2 regions of the Pseudonocardia sp. DR1-2 genome follow, and region 1 is predicted to be linked to the other one. Evidence: predicted binding sites of a transcription regulator. Region 1 holds the regulator's gene; the other holds the start of a gene.
The links. Region 1 encodes HspR, which represses chaperone genes until heat shock. Its sites were predicted from a motif close to ANNTTGAGTNNNNNNNACTCAANNT; they were not measured.

Region 1 (11,954 bases):
AGGCCGACGAGCAGGTGCTCGGTGGAGACGTACTCGTCGCCCATCTCGGTGGCGAGCTGCTGCGCCGCGGTGATCGCGGCCAGTGCGTCCCGGGACAGCTGCGGCGCGCTCACCGACGACCCCGACGCCGACGGCAGCCGGTTGCCCAGCGCGGTCAGCTCGGATCGGACGGCGGCCGCGTCCGCCCCGACGGCGGCCAGCAGCGGCGCGGCGATGCCGTCGCCCTGGGCCAGCAGGGCGCCCAGCAGGTGGGTGGGCCCGACATCGGGGTTCCCGGCCAGCGTCGCGGCCTGGACGGCGGCGGAGATGGCCTGCTGGGTACGGGTGGTGGGGTTGAAGGAGTCCATGCTCCGCGTTCCTCCCGGTCCTTCTGAGGTCGATGGTCTGTGGATGGGGAGCGGCACCCCGGGCCGCTGCTCCACAGTCTGCCCGGCCGGTGCACCTCTCGACAGGGTCAACCGCAGAAAAGTTGAGTCCATTCCGCTCAACACCGAGAAGTTCCGGGAACGGCCGCGGCCCGCCCGGAAGGTTCCGGACGGGCCGCGGGTGGAACGGGTGCGACGATCAGCGCTCGCTGTTGTCGATCACCGTGACGCGGTTGTCGTTGTCGCTGAAGTTGTCGTTCGCGTTGTCCCGGACGTTGTCGTTCAGGAAGTCGCTGCAGTTGCCGGCCTGGCCGATGTTCGAGCCGGCGACCGGGGCCTGCGCCAGAGCGTTGAGCGAGCCCTCGGTGACGATCTTGCCCTTGGCGTCGGCGTCGCCACCCTCGAAGGCGCAGGCCTTCGTCGGGGCGCCGTGGTGCTCGCCCTTGTCGTGGCCGTAGTCGCCCGCGAAGGCGAACGGCGCGGCCGCGGCCAGCGTGGCGGCGGTACCGGCGACGACGAGGCCGAGCTTCTTCTTCGACAGCATGTCTGGCTTCTCCTGTGGTGTATCCGATACAGGACGACGCGAACGGCACCCGGAGCCCGTGGGTGTCGCCTGCCGTCCGACCGCCCGGGGGTTCGACCGAGCGTGCTCGGTCGGTGACGGTCTGCTGCTGTCAACGACCGGCATCGACCGGGGTCACGGCGCTCGGTTCACTTGATCGGAGTATCCTCTGGTGCGCAACCGTCGCCCCAGGTCAGCGGCCGTGCGGGCGGCCCCGGAGCGTCCGCGAGGCCCCCGCGCCGAGGTGGGTCGTGCTCGGGAACCGGCGACGCGAGGGCCGCGGCACCCGCGGCTCGGTCCCCTTGGCTCCGAAGAAGTCGCCGCCCTTGCGGGCCGGGTCGTCGGTCCCCCAGGCGCGCCGCTGCGTCACCCGCTCCATCCGCGGGATGTGCTTGCGGCAGTGGATGTAGGCCTCCTCCACGTCCACCACCACCCAGCGCTCGGCGCGGCGGCCCGCGGCGTGGTCGCGCGCGTGCCCGGGGTAGACGGTGCGGAAGGCGTCGTCGTCCATGATCCGGGCGCGGCCGTTGACGTGCAGCCCGATCAGCGACTCGGTGAAGTCGACCATCAGCATCCCGACGTGCGGGTTCTCCACCAGGTTGCCGAGGCTGGCGTACACGCCGTTGCCCCGGTACTCGGGGTAGGCCAGCGTGTGCGGGTCCAGCACGTGCAGGAACCCGGGCGGGCCGGCCCGCAGCGAGCTGTCGCACTCGCCGTGCGCGTCGGACGTCGCGACGAAGGCCATCTCCATCCGCCCGACGAACTCGATCATCCGCGGCAGCAGCCGGTCGCGGAGCTGGTCGTCGTAGAACCGGCCGGCGCGGGCGGAGCTGCCCACCTCGGCCTGCAACGCGTGCTCACCCGCGGAGCCGGGCCGGTGCGGTCCGTCGGTGACCTCCGGGGCGTCGGGCACGCCGCGCTCCGGGGTCGCGGGGACGACCACCGGCGGCGTGGCCGGACGGTCCCGTCCGGGCAGGACGACGGCGGGGATTCGCAACGGCACAGGACAACCGTGCCATCCGGCGCGGCCAGGACCAAACGATCACGGCTCCGACCGGCCCGGGACACGCCACGTCGGCATTCCCCGCGATGGGCGCTATCCTGACCACGGCGCCACCCACGCCATGACGAGTGACCGCCGTCCCCGAACGGATGATGAGTGACAATGCGTACCCGCTCACCACACACTGGTGAGTCGGTCGGCGTACGCCGTTCCGGCGGATGGAGTCTCTCGCGTACCCTAACCGGCGGAACGCGGGCGTCGACGCCCGGTGTCACCGCGGCACGGAGCACGACCGAGGAGAGTGTCCGCCAGGCATGACTGCTGACCAGCTGATCGCCGGCGACGTCGCCCCGCCGCGACGCCCCGCCTCGGAGGCGGACCGCACCGTCGAGCTCATCCGGACCAGCTTCGCCCTCGTCGAGCCGCAGGCCGAGGACATCGGCAAGCACTTCTACGCCACGCTGTTCAGCCAGGCGCCCGAGACGCGTGACCTGTTCCCCGTGAACATGGAGGTGCAGCGCAGCCGGCTGCTGCGCGCCCTCGTGCACGTGGTGCAGATGGTCGACCAGCCCGACGACCTCGTCCCGTTCCTGCAGCAGCTCGGCCGCGACCACCGCAAGTTCGGCGTACTGTCCCAGCACTACGACGCGGTCGGCGCCGCCCTGCTCTCGGCGATCGCCACGTTCGCGGGCGAGAACTGGACCCCGGAGATCGAGAAGGCCTGGACCGGCGCGTACGGGATCGTCGCGGACGCGATGCAGCAGGCCGCCGCGGCCGAGCGCGGGCCCGCGTCCTGGCTGGGCCGGGTCGTCGAGCACCGCCGGATCGGCTGGGACCTGGCCGTGGTCACCGTCGCGACCGACCAGCCGGTGCCCTACCAGGCCGGCCAGTACGTCTCGGTGGAGACACCGCACCGCCCGCGGCTGTGGCGCTACCTGTCCCCGGCCAACGCGCCGCGTCGCGACGGGACGATCCAGTTCCACGTCCGCGCGGTCGAGGGCGGCTGGGTCAGCCGCGCGATCGTCGCGCACAGCCGGGTCGGCGAGACCTGGCGGATCGGCCCGCCGATGGGCCGGATGGCCGTCCCGCAGAACACCCGTCGCGAGCTGCTGATGGTGGCCGGCGGCACCGGCGTCGCCCCGATGAAGGCGCTGCTCGACGAGGTCGGCCGGCGCCCCCAGCCGCCGCGCACCCAGGTGTTCGTCGGCGGCCGCACGTGGGACGACCTGTACGACTTCACCTCGCTGCGCAAGCTGTCCTACAACTACCCGTGGCTCGACGTCATCCCGGTCGTGGAGTACGAGGACGAGCCGTCCGGGGCCGAGACCGGCACCCTGGCCGACGTCGTGACCCGGTTCGGCGCCTGGAGCGACCACGACGTCCTGGTCTGCGGGTCGCCGTCGATGATCCGCTCCACGGTGTCGCGGATGCTGGTCGCGGGCACGCCGCTCGACCGCATCACCTACGACCCGTTCACCATGGACTGAGCCGGCCCGTACGCCACTACGGCCGCCCTCCCGCGCCGGGAGGGCGGCCGTCGTCGTCGCGGGGGCCGGTCAGAAGGCCTCGGTGGTGCGCACCGACAGCACGTGCAGCTCCCGGCTGCCGGTGAACGCGTCGCGCCCGTGCAGGAAGCGGTAGTTGTCGAGGACCAGCAGGTCCCCGCTCTCCAGCCGGAACCGCGGTGCGGCCTCGAACGCGGTGGCGAGCACGTCGGCGTAGGACTCGATGTGCGCGAGGTGGGTGTCCCAGTACGGCTCGCGCGGCACCGGCAGCGCGTAGTCGCTCGCTCGGACCGCACGCCGGCCACCACGGGTGTGCTCGATCATCCGGCGCAGCAGCGGGGTCGGCGGCACACCGCGCGGCGGGTTCGTCCGGCTGCCGAAGAAGTCCACGTCGCAGCCGGTCAGGAACCCGTGCAGCGACGGGTGCTCCGCGGCGATCCGCTCGGCGAGCGCATAGCCGTCGACGAGCACCGAGTCGCCCCCGGACGGTGCCGGGGAGGTGCAGTGCATGAACAGGAAGTCCTCGTCGGGGTCGCGCAGCCGTACGGTGCGGCCGTGCACGTCGGCCTCGAGGAACGCGCCGTCGTTGTGCAGGCCGAGGACCGGCGAGTCGGTCCCGCCCTGTGGCCGGATGCCGAACAGCTCGCGCAGCCGCCCGCCGAGCAGGGTGGCCGCGGCGACGACCATCGCCTCCGGGTCCGGGCCCGCGCCGGGGATCCGGACGACGCCGTCGCGGGCCAGCACCTCCCGGGCCTCGCCGAGCGCCGCCGCGCGGGGCACGACCCCGGTCTCGTCCACCAGGCTCTTCAGCTCCGGTCGCGCCTCGCCCCTGCGCCGTCCGTCGGTTCCGGTCATCGCCACGACGTACCTCCTGCCGTTCATCCGTACTCGCAGCAGTCTGGCAGGAACGAAGCGATGTCAGAACTGTCCGGTCGGACCGGTCGTCCACCGGCGTTCCAGCCCGCGGCCCAGCGAGGTGACGAGCAGGGCCGTCCCGACGACGGCCAGCGCGGGCAGCAGGACGAGCTGCGGGGCGTTGAACAGGAACTGCCGCCCGTCGGCGAGCATCGCCCCCCACTCCGGGGTGGGCGGCTGCGGACCGAGCCCGAGGAACGACAGCCCGGCCACGGTCAGCAGGACGTTCGCGAACCGCAGGCACAGGTGCGACAGCAGCGGCCGGGCGAGGTTCGGCAGGACGTGCCGGAACGCGATCCGCAGCGGCCCGGCGCCGACGGCGACGGCACCCTCGACGTACTCGCGGGCGCGTTCGCGGACCACGAGCTGGTAGGTGAGCCGGGCGAACGGCGTCCACCCGGCGACGACGATCGCCACCAGCAGCGACCACACGCCCGGCGCCCCGCCGGACGCGGCGACCACCACGAGACCGATCAGCACCGCCGGGATCGCGACGAGCACGTCGATGGTGCGCTGGAACAGCTGCCCGACCGCCCGTCCGCACCAGGCCGCGAGCACGCCCAGCACCGTCCCGATCCCCGCGCACAGCGCGAGTGCGACCAGGGTGAACCCGACCGAGAGCCGGGCGCCGACGGCGAGCCGGGCGAGCACGTCGCGGCCGAGCTGGTCGGTGCCGAGCGGGTGCGCGGCCGACGGCCCGGCGAAGCGGTGGGACAGGTCGTTGGCGACCGGGTCGAGCGGCAGCAGGGCGACCACGACGAGCACCCCGAGCAGGACCAGCGCCCCCGCCCGCCACCACGTCGCGTGCCGGGCGACGCGCGCGCGTGCGTCCGCCGGGCGGGCCAGTGCCGGGGCGGTCACCGGACGGCGCTCCGGGCGACCGGGTCCAGCGCGAGCGCGAGCAGCTCGGCGAGGATCCCGGCGACGGCGGCGACCAGCACAATCGCGAGGAGCCCGGCCTGCACGACCGGCAGGTCCTGGCCCAGCACGGCGTCGTAGAGCAGGCGGCCCAGGCCGGGGATCGCGAACAGCACCTCGACCACGACCGAGCCGCCGAGCAGACCGCCGAGGAACAGCCCGGACAGCGAGGTCACCGAGGTCAGGGCCAGGCGGCCGCCGTGGCGCCACAGCACCCGTCCGTCGCTGATGCCCTTGGACCTCGCGACGGCGACGTGCGGGCGGGCCAGCGCGTCGAGGGTCTCGGCGCGCACGAGCTGGGCGGCGAGCGCGGCGGGGAACGCGGCGAGCGTGACCACCGGCAGCACGGCCTGGTCGACCCCGCCCCAGCCGGTCGCGGGCAGCACCGGCACGGTGACGGCGAAGGCGAGCACCAGCGCCGTCCCGAGCACGAACTCGGGGATCGCGACACCCAGCACCGAGCCGGTGGTCAGGACCCGGTCGAGCCGGCCGCCGGGACGGCGCGCGGCGCGCACCCCGAGCGGGATGCCCACCAGGGCCGCCAGCACCAGCGCGGCGAGGGCGAGGGTCAGCGACACCCCGAGCGCGGGCCAGAGCAGGCCCGAGACGGGAGTACGGCTGGTCCAGGAGATACCGAGGTCGCCGCGCAGCAGCGCGCCGGCCCAGCCCGTGAACTGGTCCCACCAGGAGCCGTCGAGGCCGTACTGCTCCCGCAGGGCGGCCAGCACCGCCGGGTCCGGGTCGGACTCCCCGGTCCGGCTGCGCAGGATCGCGAGCGCGGTGTCCTGGCCGGAGAACCGCGGGAGCAGAAACACCAGCACCGCCGCGGCCACGGCGACCAGCGGTAGCGCCAGCAGCCTGCGCGCGACGAGTGCGGTCACTCCGTCGTCGCCAGCCCGGGGACGACGAGCGACCTGGCCAGCGGGTCGACGGTGTAGCCGGTGACCCGGTGCCCGACGCCGTTCGCGTTGGTGTGCACCAGCGGGACCCCGACGACGTCGGCGTTCAGCTTCGCCGCGGCCTCGGTGAAGACCTTCTGCCGTGCGGCCGGGTCGGTCTCGGTGGCCAGCGGGGCGAGCAGGGCGTCGAACTCCGGCGAGCAGTAGTGGTTGAGGTTGTAGGAGCCCTGGCAGGTGTAGTCGGTGGTCAGCGTGGCGCCGGCGTCCGGCACGTCGAGCAGGTAGCTGCGCGAGAGCAGGTACATGTCGAAGTCACCGGCGAGCAGCTGCGGCTCGCGGGCGTCGTAGTCGCCGATGCGGACGGTGGCCTCGATGCCGGCCCCGCGGAGCATCTCCTGGACGGCGGTGGCCAGGGTCGGGAGCTCGGGGCGGGCGCCGTAGGCACCCAGCTCGATCCGCAGCGGGTTTTCCGGGCCGTAGCCGGCCTCGGTCAGCAGCTGGCGGGCGCGCGCGGGGTCGGCGGGCGGCGGGGCGTCCTGCGAGCCCCATGCCACCGCCGGGCCGAACAGCTCCGAGGCCGGGACCGCCGACCCGGCGAGGGCCTGCTCGCCGAGCGCGGTGCGGTCCACCGCGGCGGCGACGGCCTGACGCACCCGGATGTCGGCGAAGGGCGTGCGGGACTGGTTGAGGATCAGCGACGCCGTCCGGGGCGCGGCGACGGTCTGGTTCACGTACTCGTCACCGCTGAACTCCAGGGCGCTGGACTCGGGGAGCTCCTGGGCGATGTCGGCGTCGCCGGCCCGCAGCGCCAGGGCGCGGGCGGCCGGGTCGGGCACGAAGTTCGCGGTGACACCGGCCAGCTGCGGGCGCTCGCCCCAGTAGCGGTCGTTGCGGACGAGGGTCACCGACTGGGTGCCGTTCGCCTGGGTGATCGTCATCGGGCCGGTGCCGGTCTGCTGGACCGACGGCGGGGTGGCCCGGTACGCCGACGGCGCCAGGATCGCGGTGTTCGCGCTGGACAGCCGCAGCGGCAGGATCGGGTCGGGCTTCGTCGTCGTGACGCGCACGGCGTCCGCGCCGTCCGCGGCGGCCTGCATGCCGATCCCGCGCACCGCGCGCGGCGGCGCGGCGACGCCGGCCACCCAGTTCAGGGCGGTCGCGGCGGCCTCCCCGGTGAGCGGCTCGCCGTTCTGGAAGGTCACGCCGGGGCGCAGCTCGAACCGCCAGGTCCGCGGGTCGGACTGCTGGGCCCACGCCGTCGCCAGTGCGGGTCGCGGCCGGCCGTCCGGCCCAGACGCCACCAGGGACTCGGTCACACCCAGCTGGGAGACGACGAACGCGTCGTCGGTGTCCACCCCGTAGCCGGCCGACGGGCCGAAGGCCATCGCGATCGTGGCCTGCCCGTCCGGGACGACCCGGCCGCTCCCGCCGCCGCTGCCACCGCAGGCGGTGAGGACCACGGCGCTCACCGCCACGGCGACGGCGACCCGCAACCGGGAACGACGGGGTGCTACGACGGCGCGCGCGGCGGGCATTGCGACCTGTCCTCTCCGGCGCCCCTCGACCGTGTGTCACCCGGCGCCCGGAAGATCTTCGGTAAGCCTGTACACACGGTCAAGTGTGTGCACGCATGCGCATATGTCGTTACTGCCATCGAGTCGCGGCTGCAGAGGGCGACCTGGTACCACTTCGTGGTGCTCCGCAGTCTGCTCCGCCGCCCCGCCGATCCCGAGTCGGACCCGCGTCCCGCGGCTCCGCTCCGCATCGGTCGCCGGGAGCGCTTCAGCGGGCTCCCGCCGGTCATGAAACTGCTGATCAGCACCCAGCTGGCCTTCAACGTGGGCTTCTACATGGTGCTGCCCTACCTGGCCACACACCTGGCCGAGGATCTCGGGCTCGCCGCGGCGGCCGTCGGGCTCGTGCTGGGGCTGCGGACGTTCAGCCAGCAGGGGCTGTTCGTGATCGGCGGGACCCTGACCGATCGGTTCGGTGCGAAGCCGGTCGTGCTCGCCGGGTGCGCGCTGCGCGTGACCGGATTCATCCTCCTCGGGGCCGCCGGCACGCTGCCCGCGGTCATCGGCGGGGCACTGCTGACCGGGTTCGCGGCCGCCCTGTTCTCGCCGGCCGTCGAGTCGTCGCTGGCGCGGGAGGCCGGGGAACGGGAACGCGCCGGGGAGGGCCCGCCGCGGACCGAGGTGTTCGCGATGTTCGCCGTCGCCGGTCAGGTCGGGACGGTCACCGGGCCGCTGGTCGGCACCGCGCTCATGCTGGTCGACTTCCAGCTGGCCTGCCTGGTCGCCGCCGCCGGCTTCGTGCTGGTGGGGCTGGCGCACTGGCGGTGGCTGCCGTGGCGGGAGGCCGAGCAGGCCGGACGGCCGATGCTCGCGGGCTGGGGCGAGGTGCTGGGCAACCGTCGCTTCATGCTGTTCGCGGCCGGCTACTCGGGCTGGCTGCTGTCCTACAACCAGCTGTACCTGGCGCTGCCCGACGAACTGGAGCGCATCGGTCGCACCGCGGCACTGGGCTTCCTGTTCGTGCTGATGTCCGTGCTGGTGATCACCCTGCAGATGAGGGTGACGACGTGGGGCCGCCGGATCGGGGCCGGCCGCTCGGTGGTGCTCGGGTTCTGCCTGATGGCCGCGTCGTTCACCGTCGTCGCGGTGGCGCGGCTGCTGCCGGGCCTGCCGGGGTGGTGGGCGCTCGCACCCGCGGTGCTGATGGTGCTGCTGCTGACCTTCGGCGAGATGTTCGCCGTGCCGGTCGCGCAGGACCTGGTGCCCCGGCTCGCCGGGGAGCGCAGGCTGGGCGCCCACTTCGGGGTGCTGGCCTCGTTCGGCGGGCTGATGGTGCTCGTCGGCTCGACGGGCGTCGGCGCGCTGCTGGACCCGGCGTTCCCGCCGGCGCTGCCGTTCGCGGTGCTGGCCGCGGTCCCGCTGCTGGGCGCCGTGGTGCTCGGGCTGCTGGCCCGCCGCGGGGTCCTGACGGCGGCCTGAGCCGTCCGGGCCCGCACCGCCCGGGGGACTCAGCCGTCGTCTGCGGGGCGCCAGCGCACGACGGCCTGGCGCCGGTCCACCGGCACCAGGTCGCGCCGGTAGGAGCGGTGCACCGCCGCCGTGGCCTGCGCGGCGGCGGCACGGACCGCGTCGAGCTCGGCAGTGGCCTCCTCGAGGCGTGCCGAGAGCTCGTCGACCATCTGCTCCAGCTCGATGATCCGCTTGACGCCCGCGAGGTTCACGCCCTCCTCCTGGGAGAGCCGCTGCACCTCGCGCAGCAATGCGATGTCGCGCTGGGAGTAGCGACGCCCGCCGCCCGCGGACCGGCCCGGGCTGACCAGGCCGATCCGGTCGTAGCTGCGCAGGGTCTGGGCGTGCAGGCCGGACAGCTGCGCGGCGACCGAGATGACGAACACCGGGCTGTCGTGTGCCACGTCGACGGTCAGCGGTTCCTCCCCGTCCCGGGGGGTGCGTCGTCCGGCCACCGCCATCACCTCCTGGTGCTACCGAGCAGATCGGCCCGCGGGTCGAACGACGACGTCGCCTCGGCGTAGGCCTCCAGCGCACTGGTGGCCGCCTCGTCCAGCTTCTGCGGCACCGCCACCTCGACGGTGACCAGCAGATTGCCCTTCTTCCCGTTCTTGCGCTCGACCCCACGCCCCGACACCCGGAACGTCCGGCCGCTGGCGGTCCCCGGCGGGATCCGCAGCGAGACGGTGCTGTCGAGCGTCGGCACCGTCAGGGTCGCACCCAGAGCCAGCTCGGGGAAGGTCACCGGCACGGTGAGGGTCAGGTCGTCGGAGTTCTTCGGCGACCGCCCGAAGATCCGGTGCGGGGTGACCGAGACCGTGACGTAGAGGTCACCGGCGGGCGCGCCGCCGCGACCGGGCTCGCCCTGGCCCGCGAGCCGTACCTTCTGCCCGTCGTCGACGCCGGCGGGCACCCGCACCGTCAGCGACCGGGTCCGGGTGGACACGCCGTCGCCGTGGCACTCGGGGCACGGGTCGTCGATGATCCGGCCGGTCCCGCGGCAGTCGCGGCACGGCTCGGAGAACGAGAACGCGCCCTGGCTGCGGTTCACCAGACCCTGACCGGAGCAGGTCGGGCAGGTGCGCGGGGTGCTGCCGGGCCGGGACCCGGTGCCGCCGCAGCGCTCGCAACGCCCCGGCGAGGACAGCTTGATCGGCACCGTCGCGCCGCGCACCGCGTCGTCGAAGGAGATGGTCAGGCTGCTCTCGACGTCCTGGCCGCGGCGGGCACCGGCCGTGCCGTACCCGCCCGCACCACCGGCGTTGTTCCGCGCGGTGCGGCCGAAGATGTCGCCGAGGATGTCGCTGAAGTCGCCGGCCCCGGCACCGCCGGACCGGCCGGCCTGGCCGAACAGGTCGTTGATGTCGAAGCCGCCCTGGCCGGCGCCACCGGGGCGCGCACCACCGGGGAAGCCACCGCCGGTGCCGAACCCGCCGAAGCCGCCGCCGCCCGCGAACATCGCGCGGGTCTCGTCGTACTCCTTGCGCTTCGACTCGTCGCCCAGCACGCCGTAGGCCTCGGAGACCGCCTTGAAGCGGGTCTCGGCCTTCTCGTCACCGGGGTTCGCGTCCGGGTGCAGCTCGCGGGCGAGCTTGCGGTACGCCTTCTTGATCTCGTCCTGGGACGCCGTCGAGGAGACGCCCAGCTCGCGGTAGAAGTCCTTCTCGATCCAGTCGCGCTGGGTCACTCCGCCTCCTTCCCGATCAGACCCGCGGTGCGGCGGGAGGCCGGTCGCCTCCCACCGCACCGCGCGGTCACGTCCCTTCCCGTCCTGGTCAGGCCGGGTTCTGCGGCTCGCCGTCGCCGGCGTCCGCGCCGCCCCCGGCCGGAGCCTCGGGGCGGTCCTGCACGGTCACCATCGCCGGCCGGAGGACCCGGTCGGAGATGCGGTAGCCACGGCGCAGCACCGTCGACAGCACGGTGACCGTGGGGCCGGAGCCCTCGGCCGGCTCGTGCTGCACGGCCTCGTGGAGCTGCGGGTCGAAGGACTCGCCCTCGGTCCCGAACGGCTCGAGACCGAGCTTGGTCAGCACCGTGGTGACCTTGTCGGCCGCGGCCTTGAACGGTCCCGTGAGGTCGCCGTGCTGGGCGGCGCGCTCGAAGTCGTCGAGCACCACCAGCAGGTCGTTCGCGAAGGAGACCTTCGCGTCCACCTTGGTCTGCTCACGGTCCCGGTCGGCCCGACGCCGGTAGTTGGCGTACTCGGCGCTGACCCGCTGCAGGTCCGCGGTGCGCTCGGCGACCTCGGCCCGCAGCTTCTCGAGCTCCGGGTCCTCCCCGTCGGCCGGGCCCGCGACCTGCTCGCCGTCCCCGGCCGGGGCCGCCGTGTCGGCGGCCCCGTTCGCGTCGGCGTCGGGACGGACCTCGCCGGTCTCCGGGTCCACCTTGCGGCGGTCCCGGAACGTCACCGGCTCCTCCTGCTTCTGTTCGTCAGCCATGTCGACCGTCCTGTCGTCCCGTGGATGGCCGCCGGCCGTCACTTGCCGCCCTTGGCGTCCTTGTCGTCGTCCACGATCTCGGCGTCGACGACGTCGTCCTGCGCGTCGGAGGCACCGGCCGCGCCGGCACCACCCTCGGCACCGGCACCCGCGGCGCCCTCGGCACCGGGCTGCGAGTACAGGGCGGACCCCATCTTCTGGGACTCGGTGGCGAGCTTCTCCATCGAGGACTTGATCGCCTCGTGGTCGGTGCCCTTCAGCGCCTCCTGGGTCTCGCCCAGGGCGGCGTTCACCGCGTCCTTCACGTCGGAGGGGAGCTTCTCGTC
Region 2 (11,954 bases), on a different contig from region 1:
GACTCGTCGCGGCGGGGTGGCGGGTGCTGCGCTACACCGCACCGGACATGCACCGACGGCCCGACGAGATCGTCGCCGAGGTGGGCCGGGCCCTCGACCGCACTCGCCGAGATGCAGCTCAGCGGGTCATGGAGATCGACAATTCCCGCTGAGCTGCATCTCGGCGAACTCCCCCGGGGGGGGGCACACGACGGCGCCCGCCCCGCGTGCTGCGGGACGGGCGCCGGATCGTGCGGCTCGGGCCGCGGGTCGGACGGAGGTCAGGCCGCGGACTGCTCGGCCGTCGCCGCGTCGTGGGCGGGCTCCAGGGCGATCGCCAGGACCTCGGAGACGTCGGCGACCGGGTGCACCCGCAGCTCCTCGCGGACCGAGGCCGGGACGTCGTCCAGGTCCGGCTCGTTGCGCTTCGGGATGATCACGTCAATCAGTCCGGCCCGGTGCGCGGCGAGCAGCTTCTGCTTCACCCCGCCGATGGGCAGGACCTTGCCCTGCAGCGTCACCTCGCCGGTCATGCCGACCGAGCTGCGGACGGGACGTCCGGAGGCCAGCGACGCCAGCGCCGTCGTCATCGTGACGCCGGCGGACGGGCCGTCCTTCGGGACCGCACCGGCCGGGACGTGCACGTGCAGCTTGCGCGACGCGAGGTCACCGGCCAGCCCGCGCGAGCGCAGGTAGGACAGCGCGATCGAGACGGACTCGGTCATCACCTCGCCCAGCTGCCCGGTGATCTGCAGGCCCGGCTCGCCGTCCATCGAGGTGGCCTCGATGAACAGCACGTCACCACCGGCACCGGTCACCGCCAGCCCGGTCGCGACGCCCGGCACCGAGGTCCGCTCGGCGGACTCCGGCGTGAACCGCGGACGGCCGAGGTAGGTGACGAGCGCGTCGGCGTCGACGTGCACCGGGCGCTCGGTCTCCGACGCGTCCAGCTGGACGGCCACCTTCCGCAGCACCTTCGCCAGGCCCCGCTCCAGCTGCCGGACCCCGGCCTCCCGGGTGTACTCGGCGGCGATCATCGACAGCGCGACGTCGGTGAACTCGACGTCGCCGTCGTCGAGACCGGCCTTGGCGACCTGGCGCGGCAGCAGGTGGTCACGGGCGATCGCGACCTTCTCCGGCTCGGTGTAGCCGTCGAGCGTCACGATCTCCATGCGGTCGGCCAGCGGGCCGGGGATCGCGGAGCCGTCGTTCGCCGTCGCCAGGAACAGGACGTTCGACAGGTCGAGGTCGACCTCCAGGTAGTGGTCGCGGAACGTGTGGTTCTGCGCCGGGTCGAGGACCTCCAGCAGCGCCGCGGTCGGGTCACCGCGGAAGTCGCTGCCGACCTTGTCGATCTCGTCGAGCAGCACGACGGGGTTCATCGAGCCGGCCTCGCGGATGGCGCGGACGATCCGGCCGGGCAGCGCGCCGACGTAGGTGCGCCGGTGACCGCGGATCTCCGCCTCGTCCCGGACGCCGCCGAGCGCGACGCGGACGAAGTTCCGGCCGAGCGCGCGGGCGACCGACTCCCCCAGTGACGTCTTGCCGACGCCGGGCGGGCCGACCAGCGAGAGCACCGCGCCCGAGCCGCGGCCGCCGACGGTGTCGAGACCCTTGCGCTCGCGACGGGCGCGCACGGCGAGGAACTCGACGAGGCGCTCCTTCACGTCGTCGAGGCCGGCGTGGTCGGCGTCGAGGATGCGGCGGGCCTCCACGAGGTCCGACGAGTCGGTGGTCGTGGTGCTCCACGGGATGTCGAGGACGGTGTCGAGCCAGGTCCGGATCCAGCCGGACTCCGGGCTCTGGTCCGAGGAGCGCTCCAGCTTGCCGACCTCGGTCAGCGCGGCCTTGCGGACGTCGTCGGGCAGGTCGGCGGCCTCCACGCGGGCGCGGTAGTCGTCGGAGCCCTCCGGGTCGTCCTCGCCGAGCTCCTTGCGGATCGCGGCGAGCTGCTGGCGGAGCAGGAACTCGCGCTGCTGCTTCTCCATGCCCTCACGGACGTCGTTCGAGATCTTCTCGGTGACCTCCTGCTCGGCGACGTGCTCCTTGGTCCAGCTCAGGAGCTTCTCCAGCCGGGCGTCGAGGTCGGTCTCGGCGAGCAGCTCGGCCTTGTGCGCGACGTCCAGCCACGACGCCCAGCCGGCGAGGTCGGCGAGCGCGCCCGGGTCGTTCGTCTGCTGCACGGAGTCGATGACCTGCCAGGCTCCCCGCTGCTGCAGGATGCCGATCACCAGGGCCTTGTACTCGCGGGCGAGCTCGTGGGTGCGGCCGGTGGGCTCGCCGGCGTCGACCGGCTCGGCCTCGACCCAGAGCGCCGCGCCGGGGCCGGAGACCCCCGACCCGATGCGCGCGCGCCGCTCACCCCGCACGACGGCGGCCCGGTCCCCGTTGGGGAGCCTGCCGATCTGCTCGAGCACGGCGACGACGCCGATGGCGCCGTAGCGGCCGTCGATGCGGGGGACGACGAGCACCCGTCTCCCGTCGTCGCGGTCCTGGGCCGCGGCGGTGGCCGCGTCGACCGCGGCACGGGTGTCGGAGTCGTCGAGACGGACGGGGACGACCATGCCGGGCAGGACCACGGCGTCGTCGAGGGGCAGGACCGGGAGCGTCAGCACGTCACTCATGTCCTGCCCAACCACACGGAGGGTCCTCCGCTTCCCGGAGTTGAGTCGTGTCCGCTCAGGGCGAACGTGGCCACCGGAGCACGTCAGGGCGACCGTGGGCACACCGGGTACCGCGGGCGGCCAGTTCCTGCTGCTGCCCGCGGGCTGGACCTCGGCCGACGGGCCCGCCGTCCGGTTCCCCCGGGGGCGGCCGCCACCGGGTGGAGTGCACCGCCGCGGAGGCCGCCCGCAGCACGGGCTGCCGACTCAGCGCGCGAGGTCCGGCACGACCTCGGCGCCGGGCAGCGACGCCAGCAGGTCGCCGGGCACCGCCAGCTTCCCGGCCCGCGTCCCGCTCCCGACGACGACGGCGTCGGCCCCGGCGACCCCGGGCGACAGCCAGAGCGGCCAGTCCGCGGGGAGCCCGATCGGGGTGATGCCGCCGTAGGCCATCCCGGTCAGGGCGACGGCGTCGTCCATCGGCGCGAACGACGCCTTGCGCACGTCGAGGCGGCGCTTCACCGCGCCGTTGACGTCGACCCGGGTCGTCGCGAGGACCACGCAGGCGACGTACCGGGTCTCGCCGCCACGCCTCCCGGCGACGACCACGCAGTTCGCGGCCCGTTCGACCGGGGAGGAGTAGGCGGCACAGAACGCGGCGGTGTCGGCCAGGTCGGGATCGATCTCGGCGACGGCGATCCGGCCCGCGTCGAGCCCCGCCAGCGCGACGGCGACGGGCTCCGCGAGCAGGTCGGGCCGGGCCGGCGCCGGGACGGCCGTGAGCGTCCCGAGGACCGGGTGGTTCACCAGCGCGGTCCGCCGCCCTGGACCTCCATCACCGCGGGCTTGACGTCGACCAGGTAGACCAGCGTCGCGACGGTGGCGGCCAGCCAGAACATGGCACCGCCGAACATCGGGCCGTTCGTGATGATCAGGAGCAGCAGCGCGACGCCGGTGATGCCCAGCCATGCGTTCTTGGTGAGCTTGCCCGCCGCGGTGAAGGCGTCCGCACGTTGCATCAGTGCGTGCCCGAACGAGAACCCGCCGACCACGACCATGATCCACTTGATCACGAAGATGATCAGTTCATCGGGGGCACCTGGCAGTGACAGCACTCGGCCAGGGTACGGACAACCCGGGCGTCGGTCACGTCCGGCGCCGGATCCGGGCAGGACGATCCGCATCCGCACACGACGGCGCCCCCGGCCGATCGGGATCGGCCGGGGGCGCGGGTCGTGCTCACCGGGCGCGGGGCCCGGCGGGGGTCACTTCTTGGCTGACGCCGTCGAGGTGCCGCGGCGGGTGGTCGGCTTGCGGGCCGGGACCTTCGCGCCGGTGGCGGTCTTCGGGTCGGTCTTGGCGGCGGTGCGGCGCGCGGTCGAGCGCGTGGTCGACGCGACCTCGTCGCCGGCCTCCTCGATCGCCTCGGCGGCCTCCTTCGAGACCTCGGTGACGACCTCGGCGGCCTCGCTCGCGGCGGTCTGGGCGCGGCGGGCGACCTTCTCACCGACCGAGCGGGTCTGCGTGGTGACCGCACCCAGGGTCTTGACGGCGACGTCGTGGGTCTCGTCCACGAACTCGTCGACGCGGGTGTCGAACTTCTCGGTCAGACCCTCGACGGTCGCGATGGCCTGCTTGACCTGCGGCTGCTTGCGGATCCGGCCCCAGGCCTTCTCACCGCGCTGGGCGAATCCGACGTAGACGCCCTCGACCTCGGAGCGGAACTCCTCGACCTGCTTGCGGATGTTGTCCGAGGACAGCTTGCCGCGGAGCTCCTTGAGCTCGTCGGGGAGCTCCTGGACGCGGGTCTGCACCTCCTCGGCGCGCTTGGTGGCGGTGGAGCGGGCGTCGGTGACGGCCTTGCTCACGGTGGTGACGGCGAAGTCGCCGGCGCCGAGCACGGCGAGCAGCGGGGTCCGGACGACCTCGGCCTGCTCGGCGGTCTGCTCACGCAGCTTCTGCACGTCGGCGCTGGTGGGGAGGTTCACGGCCATGGTGATCACTTCCTCGTATCGGTGGGGGTGTCGGTGGTGCCGGCAGAGAGGCCGTTCTCCCTGCGAAAGGACTCGTAGACATCGAGCAGCACACGTTTCTGCCGCTCGTTGAGAGTCGGATCGGTGAGCACCGCGTCGGTCACCTGACCGGCGGGCCGCTCCTCGAGGATCCCGGCGCGGACGTACAGCGCCTCGGCGGAGATCCGCAGCCCCTTGGCGATCTGCTGCAGTATCTCGGCGGACGGCTTGCGCAGCCCGCGCTCGACCTGGCTGAGATACGGGTTGCTGACGCCCGCGGTGCGGGCCAGCTGCCGCATGGAGACCTGGGCGGCCTCGCGCTGGGCGCGGATGTAGGACCCGATGTCCTCCACCGCGTGCCCCACGGTCTGACCGACGCTCTCGACGGCCTGCGCGACGCGCTCGACGGGTTCGACGGACTCACGCTCTCCGTGCTTGCGCTCGGTGGCCATCCGTCTCACCTCCGCCTCGATCCGTTCCTCACTGACGGAACCGACCGTACGCGGCGCTGCTAGCTCCTGCAAGCACAGTGCTAGCGCTGGTCACGTGGCGTGCGCCACGTCGGTGACGGCCCGGTGACGGTGCGATGTCATCCGGGGACACCCGACCGATCACCCGATGACGAGCTCCCCCACGGCGTGGATGACCAGGCCGGCGAGCGCCCCCACGACGGTGCCGTTGATCCGGATCCACTGCAGGTCCCGCCCCACCTGGAGCTCGATCTTGCGCGAGGTCTCCTCCGCGTCCCAGCGGGCGACGGTCTCGGTGATCAGGGTGGTGATCTGGTGCCGGTAGTGCCGCACGACGTACGACGCGGCGTCGGCCAGCCAGCCGTCGAGCTTCGCGCGCAGCTCGGCGTCGCGGCCCAGCCGCCGCCCGAAGGCCATGAGGCCGTCGCGCACGCGCAGGCGCAGCTCGTTCGACGGGTCGTCGGCGGCGTCGAGGACCATGGACTTCACGACCGTCCAGGCGCGGCCGATGAAGTGCTGCACCTCCGGGTGCTCGACGACCTGGCGCTTGACCTGCTCGGCGCGCTCCATCGTCGTCGCGTCGTGCTGCAGGTCGCGGGCGAACTCGGCGAGGTAGCGGTCCACGGCGTGCCGCAGCGGGTGCTCGGGGTCGGTCTTGACCGCCCAGGCGTACCCGCGGATCTCGGCGAACAACTTGTCGGCCACGAGGTCGTCGACGAAGCGCGGCGTCCAGGACGGTGCGCGATCGTGCACGACCCGCAGGACCATCTCCTGGTTGTCGGCGACCCAGTCGTAGGCGCGGTCGCAGACGAGGTCGACCAGCCTGCGGTGGGCGCCGTCGGCCAGGACGCCCTCCAGCGCCTTGCCCATCGGCGGACCGACCGGGATCTCCATCAGCTTGCGCACCGCGACGGTCTCGATGACGTTCTGCACGTCCTCGTCGCGCAGCACGGTCACGAGGGCCCGCGCGGCGGTGACGAGCTCGGTGGTGATCCGGTCGGCGTTGTGCTGCTCGGCGATCCACCGCCCGACCGACTCGCTGACCCCGATCCGCTCGAGCTTGTCGCGGACGACGGACTCGGACAGGAAGTTCTCCCCGACGAAGTCCCCGAGGCTGTCACCGATCATGTCCTTCTTGCGCGGGATGATCGCGGTGTGCGGGATCGGGATCCGCAACGGGTGCCGGAACAGCGCGGTCACCGCGAACCAGTCGGCGAGCGCACCGACCATGCCGGCCTCGGCGGCGGCACGGACGTAGTCCGCCCCGGGGACACCGCGGACGACCTCGAAGTACTTCGCGACGAAGAACACGACCGTCGCGCCGAGGAGGAACCCGGTGGCGACGGCCTTCATGCGCCGCAGGTCGCGCCGCTTCTGCTCGTCACCGGGGCCGAAGCCGCCGAGGGGGACGCTGGGAACGGATCTGACGGTGCGGTCCCGCTGCGGGACGGGGGTCGGGCGCTCCGGCGCGCGGGAGGTCTGCACACACCCATAGTGCCCGGGGACACCGACATCGGGCGGCGGGGGCACGCGCCGTGGGTCCCGGCCGGGCCCGGGGGATGTCCCGCCGGACCCGGCCGTGGCCGGTGGAGCGGCTGCGCGGCGAGGGAGAAGTGCCCCCTCGGGCGCCGCTTCCGGGCGTACCGCCCGGCCGGTCCCGGCGTCCCCCGCGGGTGAGCGGCGTGGACGGCAACGGGACGGAACCCGGGCGGGCGGTACGCGGTCGCGCGGGCCGGATCCTCGGTTCCGTCCGGGCCGCGCGGGAGGGTCAGCGCCGCAGGGCGCCCGGGACGCCGGACTGCTCGGCCCGCGCCTCCTGCTCGTCGGGCAGGGCCTGCTCGCTGTCGCGACGGCGCACCGCGTCGCAGATCGCCTCGACGACGACCGCGGCCTCGGGCACCCGGTAGCCGACCCGCGCCGGGGCCACGCGCCACTGCACCCAGCCCTCGGGACGCTCGGTCGGCGGGGCGACGACGCCGATGCCGTCGGTGTGCAGCACCACGTCGGTGTGCAGGCTCAGCTCGGCCGGGAGCGCGTGCCGCGGGCTCATCGGGAACCACCAGGTGCCCTCGGGCGTCGCGGCGACCGGCACGACCTCGCCGGCCTCACGCAGCGTCTGGCAGACCTGGCGACCGATGACCGCCGGGACCTCGACCACGTCGAGCACGTCGCCCGTCGCGAGCATGACCTCCGCGCCCGGCCCCGGCACGAGCGGCCAACCGTGGTCGGCGTACTCGCGAGCGGCCGCTCGCAGCTCCGCGCCGTAGACGGCTCGGTAGCTGTCCCACCAGGACATGGAGGTCACTTCCTTCCGCTTGCGCGACAACCCCTGTGGTGCCGCTTTCCCTGTGAAGTACAACACCAGGATCGGGCTCCGGGCACGAGTTCGCGAGGGGTACGCGGCGAGGGTGCGCAGCGGCGAGACGAGCGGGGAACGCCGACCGCACGGCGTCGCGACCACCGGTGAACGGCGGGTGACCGGGCGCAGCGGACCGACGACCGGTGGCAACCCCGCCGCCGTCCGGCGCAGTGCCGGTCGTCGTACCGCTCGACATGCCTCGTGCGTCGATTGTCTTTATCATCGAGATGATTGCGACGATCGGAAGGACTGGACATGGCGTCGACGACGGCGAGGGCGGGCCGCACGGCAGGCCCGGCCACCGGGATGGACACGGCACGCACCTGGGCGGTGCTCGCCGCGGCGGTGCTGCAGGCGGTGGCGGGCTCGCTCGGCGGCAGCGGGACGTTCGGGGAGTCGCAGCGGGTGCTCAGCGACCGTTACCCCTCACTGGTCACCCCGGCGACGGTGGCGTTCTCCGTGTGGGGCCTCATCTACCTGGCCCTGCTCGTGTACGCGGTGTACCAGTCGCTGCCCGGGCAGCGGTCGCGCCCGGTGCACCGGGCGACCGGCTGGCTGTTCGTGGCGACGGCGGCGCTCAACGCGGGCTGGATCGTCGTGTTCTCCCAGGAGCTCCTGGGCACCGCGCAGCTGCTGATCGTGGCACTGCTGGTGACCCTGGCCGTGGTGCTGCACCGGCTCGCCGCGTTCCCCGCCGAGGGAGTGGCCGACCGGGCACTCCTGCACGGCCCGCTGGCCTTCTACACGGGCTGGGTGTCACTCGCGACCGTGGCCGGGTTCTCGGTGACGCTGACCTACTGGGGCGCGCCGCTCGGCCCGGTGACGGCCGCGGCCCTCCTCGGTGCCGGCGTGCTGGCCGCGGGCGTCGCGACCCGGCGGACGACGGCGGCGCTGCCCTACGCGGCGACGGCCGTCTGGGCGCTGGTCTGGGTCGCGGTGGAGTCCGCGGCGGCCGGCACGGTGCCGGTGACCGTGGTCGCGGCGCTCGGCGTCGTGGCGGTGGTCGTCGCGGCGGCGCTGCGGGCGCGGGAGGGGCTGCGGCCGGCCTTCGGCTGACCCCGGGAACGACGACGGCGCCGGTCCCCGAGGGGAGCCGGCGCCGTCGCGGTGCGCGGGTCGTGCCCGCGCAGAAGTCAGATCACGCGGACCGAGTCGGCCTGCGGGCCCTTCTTGCCCTGGCTGGCCTGGAAGTCGACGCGCTGGTTCTCCTCCAGCGTGCGGAATCCGTTCGACTCGATGGCGGAGTAGTGGACGAAGACGTCCGGTCCCTCGTCGTCGGTGGCGATGAAGCCGAAGCCCTTCTCGGCGTTGAACCACTTGACGGTGCCCTGCGGCATAGCGTGTGTCCTTCTCAGATGGAGCGGTTCCGGCCCTCACAGCAAGAGCCGGAGGTCGCGTGGACACCGCCGTGGCACCTCAGCACCGATCGACGACGCCCACCGTCACAACTTCACACGGACGCTTCGCGGCGATCGGAGAAGAACGACTGCAACCGACGCGGACGCTACCACGGCTCTCCGGCACGTCGACCGTCCTCACTCGACGCCCCCGCACGGGCCCGTTCCGCGACGCCGACCGCCCGTCGCACCACTCCGGCGCGATCACGGAAAGTGAGATCCGATCCGCCGATCGGCGACGGGCGGTCATCACCGTCCCGAACGGGTGAGCACAGGACGCATTCCACGCCGTCGGGTGAGCGCCGGGCGCCCGTCCTCCCCGATTCGGGTGGTGACCGCGGTCCGGGCCCGTCCAACGGCCCCCTCCATCCCCGGACGGGGTCGCCCGTTCCGGGTGCGTTGCGGTGCGATCCGCTCACAGCGTGACCGATGGGGCCCCTGTGACTCGTGTGGCCACGATCGGGCCACTGGTGGACGACGCCCGGTGACCGCAAGCTCGGCGCCGTCCGTCACCCCGTGCAGCAGCACAGCGAACTGGAGAGACCGTGCGATCCCGAGTCACCACTTCCGTCGCCCTGACCCTCATGATCGGCACCCTGGGTGTGTACGGCGCCGGCGTGGCCGGCGCGGCCGAGCCCGTTCGGGCCTCCACCCCGGTCGCCCCGGCCGCGACCGTCACCCACGCGCCCGCCGCGGCGTCCGACGGCCCGCTGGACCGGTTGTTCGACACGCTCTTCGGGAACGGCGCGGCGACCGCCCCGGCGACGCCCGCCGACACCACCGTCCCCGTCCAGGACGTACCGACCCCGGCCGCCCCGGGCGTTCCCGCGGCTCCGGCCGTCCCCGGCGCGCCGGCCGCGCCGCAGGTTCCCGCCGCCCCGGCCGTTCCGGGTGCGCCGGCGGCACCGGCCGTGCCCGCCGTCCCGGCTGCGCCCGCCGCTCCGGCCGTGCCCGCGGCCCCCGCCGCTCCCGCGGTGCCGGCCGCCCCTGCCGTCCCGGGGACGCCGGCCGCGCCCGCCGTGCCCGCGGCCCCGGCGGCTCCGGCCGCTCCGGTGGCGCAGGTCGCCCCCGCGGCGCCCGCCGCCCCGGTCGCCCCCGCGGCGCCGGCCGCCTCGGTGACCCCGGCCGTCGCCGTCACCTCGGACACCGCGGGCCGGCAGGCCCCCGAGCCCCCGGCCGTCCCGGGTGCTCCGGGCGTTCCGCAGGCGCCGGCCGCCCCGCAGGCCCCCGCGGCCCCCCAGACCCCGGCCCTCCCGCAGGCGCCGGCGGCCCCGGCCGTCCCGGGCGCTCCCGCGGCCCCGGCGGTACCCGCCGTCCCGGCTGCGCCCACCGCTCCGGCGGCCCCGGCCGTCCCGGGCGCTCCGGCTGCCCCTGCCGCTCCGGGTGCCCCTGCCGCTCCCGCCGTGCCCGCGGCCCCGGCAGCACCGGGCGCCCCGGCCGTCGCCACCGCCCCGGACGGCACCGCCGCTCCGCAGGCCCCGGCCGACGCCCGGACCCAGGACACCGCCCCGACCCGCCCGAGCCTGTGGGAGCGACTGTTCGGCACCACCCGCTGACCTGCGACGCAGACACCACCACGCGACGGCGTCCCGCACCGGGGCGCCGTCGCGGTGCGTCTCAGGGGAGCTCGGTCGCCCAGCCCCGCTGCAGCGCTCGCAGCACCTCGTCGAGCAGGTCGGCGAGCTCGGAGCCGTCGTCGGCCAGCCAGCGCTCGTAGGCCGCGATGCACACGCCCAGGCAGGCGTGTCCGACGCTCTGCGGGACGAGCGCCGAGGCGTCCTCGCCACGACGCTCGGCCACGTAGTCGGCCACGACCTCCCGCCACGAGGCGTAGCGCAGCGTCGAGTGCGCCTGCAGCGCCGGGGTCTGCAGGATCAGCCGCAGCCGGCGCCGGTGCCAGGGCTGCTCGTCCGGCTCGACGTGGTTGAACTCCAGCACCGCCCGCCGGACCCCCTCCAGCGTCGGCAGGTCCGACGGCTGGGCCGCGAGCACCGCGCGCATCCGCACCAACTGCTCCTCGAAGGCGCCCCAGGCGATGTCGTTCTTGGAGGCGAAGTACCGGAAGAACGTGCGACGCCCGATCCCCGCGGCGTGCGCGACGTCGTCGACGGTCGTGTGCTCGAACCCCTGGTCGCTGAACATCTCCAGCGCGATGTGCTCGATCTCCGAGCGGGACGTGACCGGGCGACGACCGGCGCGGCGCGCCCCGCCCCCGCCGGTACTCCCGATCCCGTCGTTCTCGGTCACCGCTGACATCGTCGCCCCGCCGTGCTCCCCGACTCCTCCGTCGTGCCTGCGACCGGCGGACCGGGAGGGTCGAGCGGAACGCCGTCGGCCCCGATCATCCCACGTCGCGGCCGGCCCGTCGGCGCACGTCGCCCCTGTTCGGCGGCCGTTCGTCGCGCGGGCCCTCCACTTTGTCGGTGTTGCGCGGCACACTCGCGGCCAGACGGACCGGGACCCACCCGGACGGGTACGTCGAGGGGGAACCATGAGCGCACCCGCACGGGCCGCCGACACCACCGTGGACGAGCGGCCGCCCGAGGAACGCCTCGAGGACCACCGGCGTGAGCTGACCGGTTATTGCTACCGGATGCTCGGCTCGGCCTTCGAGGCCGAGGACGCGGTGCAGGACACGATGGTCCGGGCCTGGAAGGGCGTCGCGAAGTTCGACGGTCGCTCCTCGCTGCGGTCCTGGCTGTACCGCATCGCCACCAACGTCTGCATCGACGCGTTGAACGGGCGCAAGCGCCGCGCCGTCCCGATGGACATCGGAGGCCCCGGCGCGCCGGTCGCCGAGTCGCTGCGCGAGCCGCTGCCCGACGCCGAGTGGCTCGAACCGATGCCCGACGCCCGGGTGTCGACGCCCGCCGGGGACCCGGCGGACAAGGCCGTCGCGAAGGAGACGATCCGGCTCGCGTTCATCGCGGCGCTGCAGCACCTGCCGGCCCGCCAGCGCGCCGTCCTGATCCTGCGCGAGGTCCTGTGCTGGAAGGCCGCCGAGGTCGCCGAGCTGCTGGACACCTCGGTCGCGTCGGTCAACAGCGCCCTGCAGCGCGCCCGCGCCACCCTGGGCGAACAGGGCATCTCCGAGGCGGCGCCGCAGACCTCCCCGGCGATGGACCCGGCGCAGA

Region 2: the regulator HspR is predicted to act here: its motif matches at 2,641-2,665, upstream of lon (endopeptidase La).

The regions. Positions count from the first base shown of each region.
Region 1 covers NZ_JAMQOF010000002.1:607,605-619,558, reverse strand. Annotated here, with positions in the region: gene clpB (ATP-dependent chaperone ClpB) at 1-347, opposite strand, end outside; gene ND486_RS07735 (hypothetical protein) at 565-909, opposite strand; gene ND486_RS07730 (pyridoxamine 5'-phosphate oxidase family protein) at 1,121-1,930, opposite strand; gene ND486_RS07725 (globin domain-containing protein) at 2,245-3,417, shown strand; gene ND486_RS07720 (TauD/TfdA family dioxygenase) at 3,487-4,290, opposite strand; gene ND486_RS07715 (ABC transporter permease) at 4,354-5,211, opposite strand; gene ND486_RS07710 (ABC transporter permease) at 5,208-6,149, opposite strand; gene ND486_RS07705 (ABC transporter substrate-binding protein) at 6,146-7,702, opposite strand; gene ND486_RS07700 (MFS transporter) at 7,970-9,160, shown strand; gene ND486_RS07695 (heat shock protein transcriptional repressor HspR) at 9,190-9,645, opposite strand; gene dnaJ (molecular chaperone DnaJ) at 9,651-10,877, opposite strand; gene grpE (nucleotide exchange factor GrpE) at 10,966-11,628, opposite strand; gene dnaK (molecular chaperone DnaK) at 11,667-11,954, opposite strand, start outside.
Region 2 covers NZ_JAMQOF010000013.1:48,596-60,549, reverse strand. Annotated here, with positions in the region: gene ND486_RS27355 (DUF559 domain-containing protein) at 1-152, shown strand, start outside; gene lon (endopeptidase La) at 261-2,603, opposite strand; gene ND486_RS27345 (YbaK/EbsC family protein) at 2,850-3,389, opposite strand; gene ND486_RS27340 (DUF2516 family protein) at 3,386-3,640, opposite strand; gene ND486_RS27335 (hypothetical protein) at 3,848-4,576, opposite strand; gene ND486_RS27330 (helix-turn-helix domain-containing protein) at 4,582-5,046, opposite strand; gene ND486_RS27325 (DUF445 domain-containing protein) at 5,206-6,549, opposite strand; gene ND486_RS27320 (bifunctional DNA primase/polymerase) at 6,833-7,525, opposite strand; gene ND486_RS27315 (tryptophan-rich sensory protein) at 7,679-8,479, shown strand; gene ND486_RS27310 (cold-shock protein) at 8,557-8,760, opposite strand; gene ND486_RS27305 (hypothetical protein) at 9,405-10,376, shown strand; gene mftR (mycofactocin system transcriptional regulator) at 10,438-11,076, opposite strand; gene ND486_RS27295 (sigma-70 family RNA polymerase sigma factor) at 11,312-11,954, shown strand, end outside.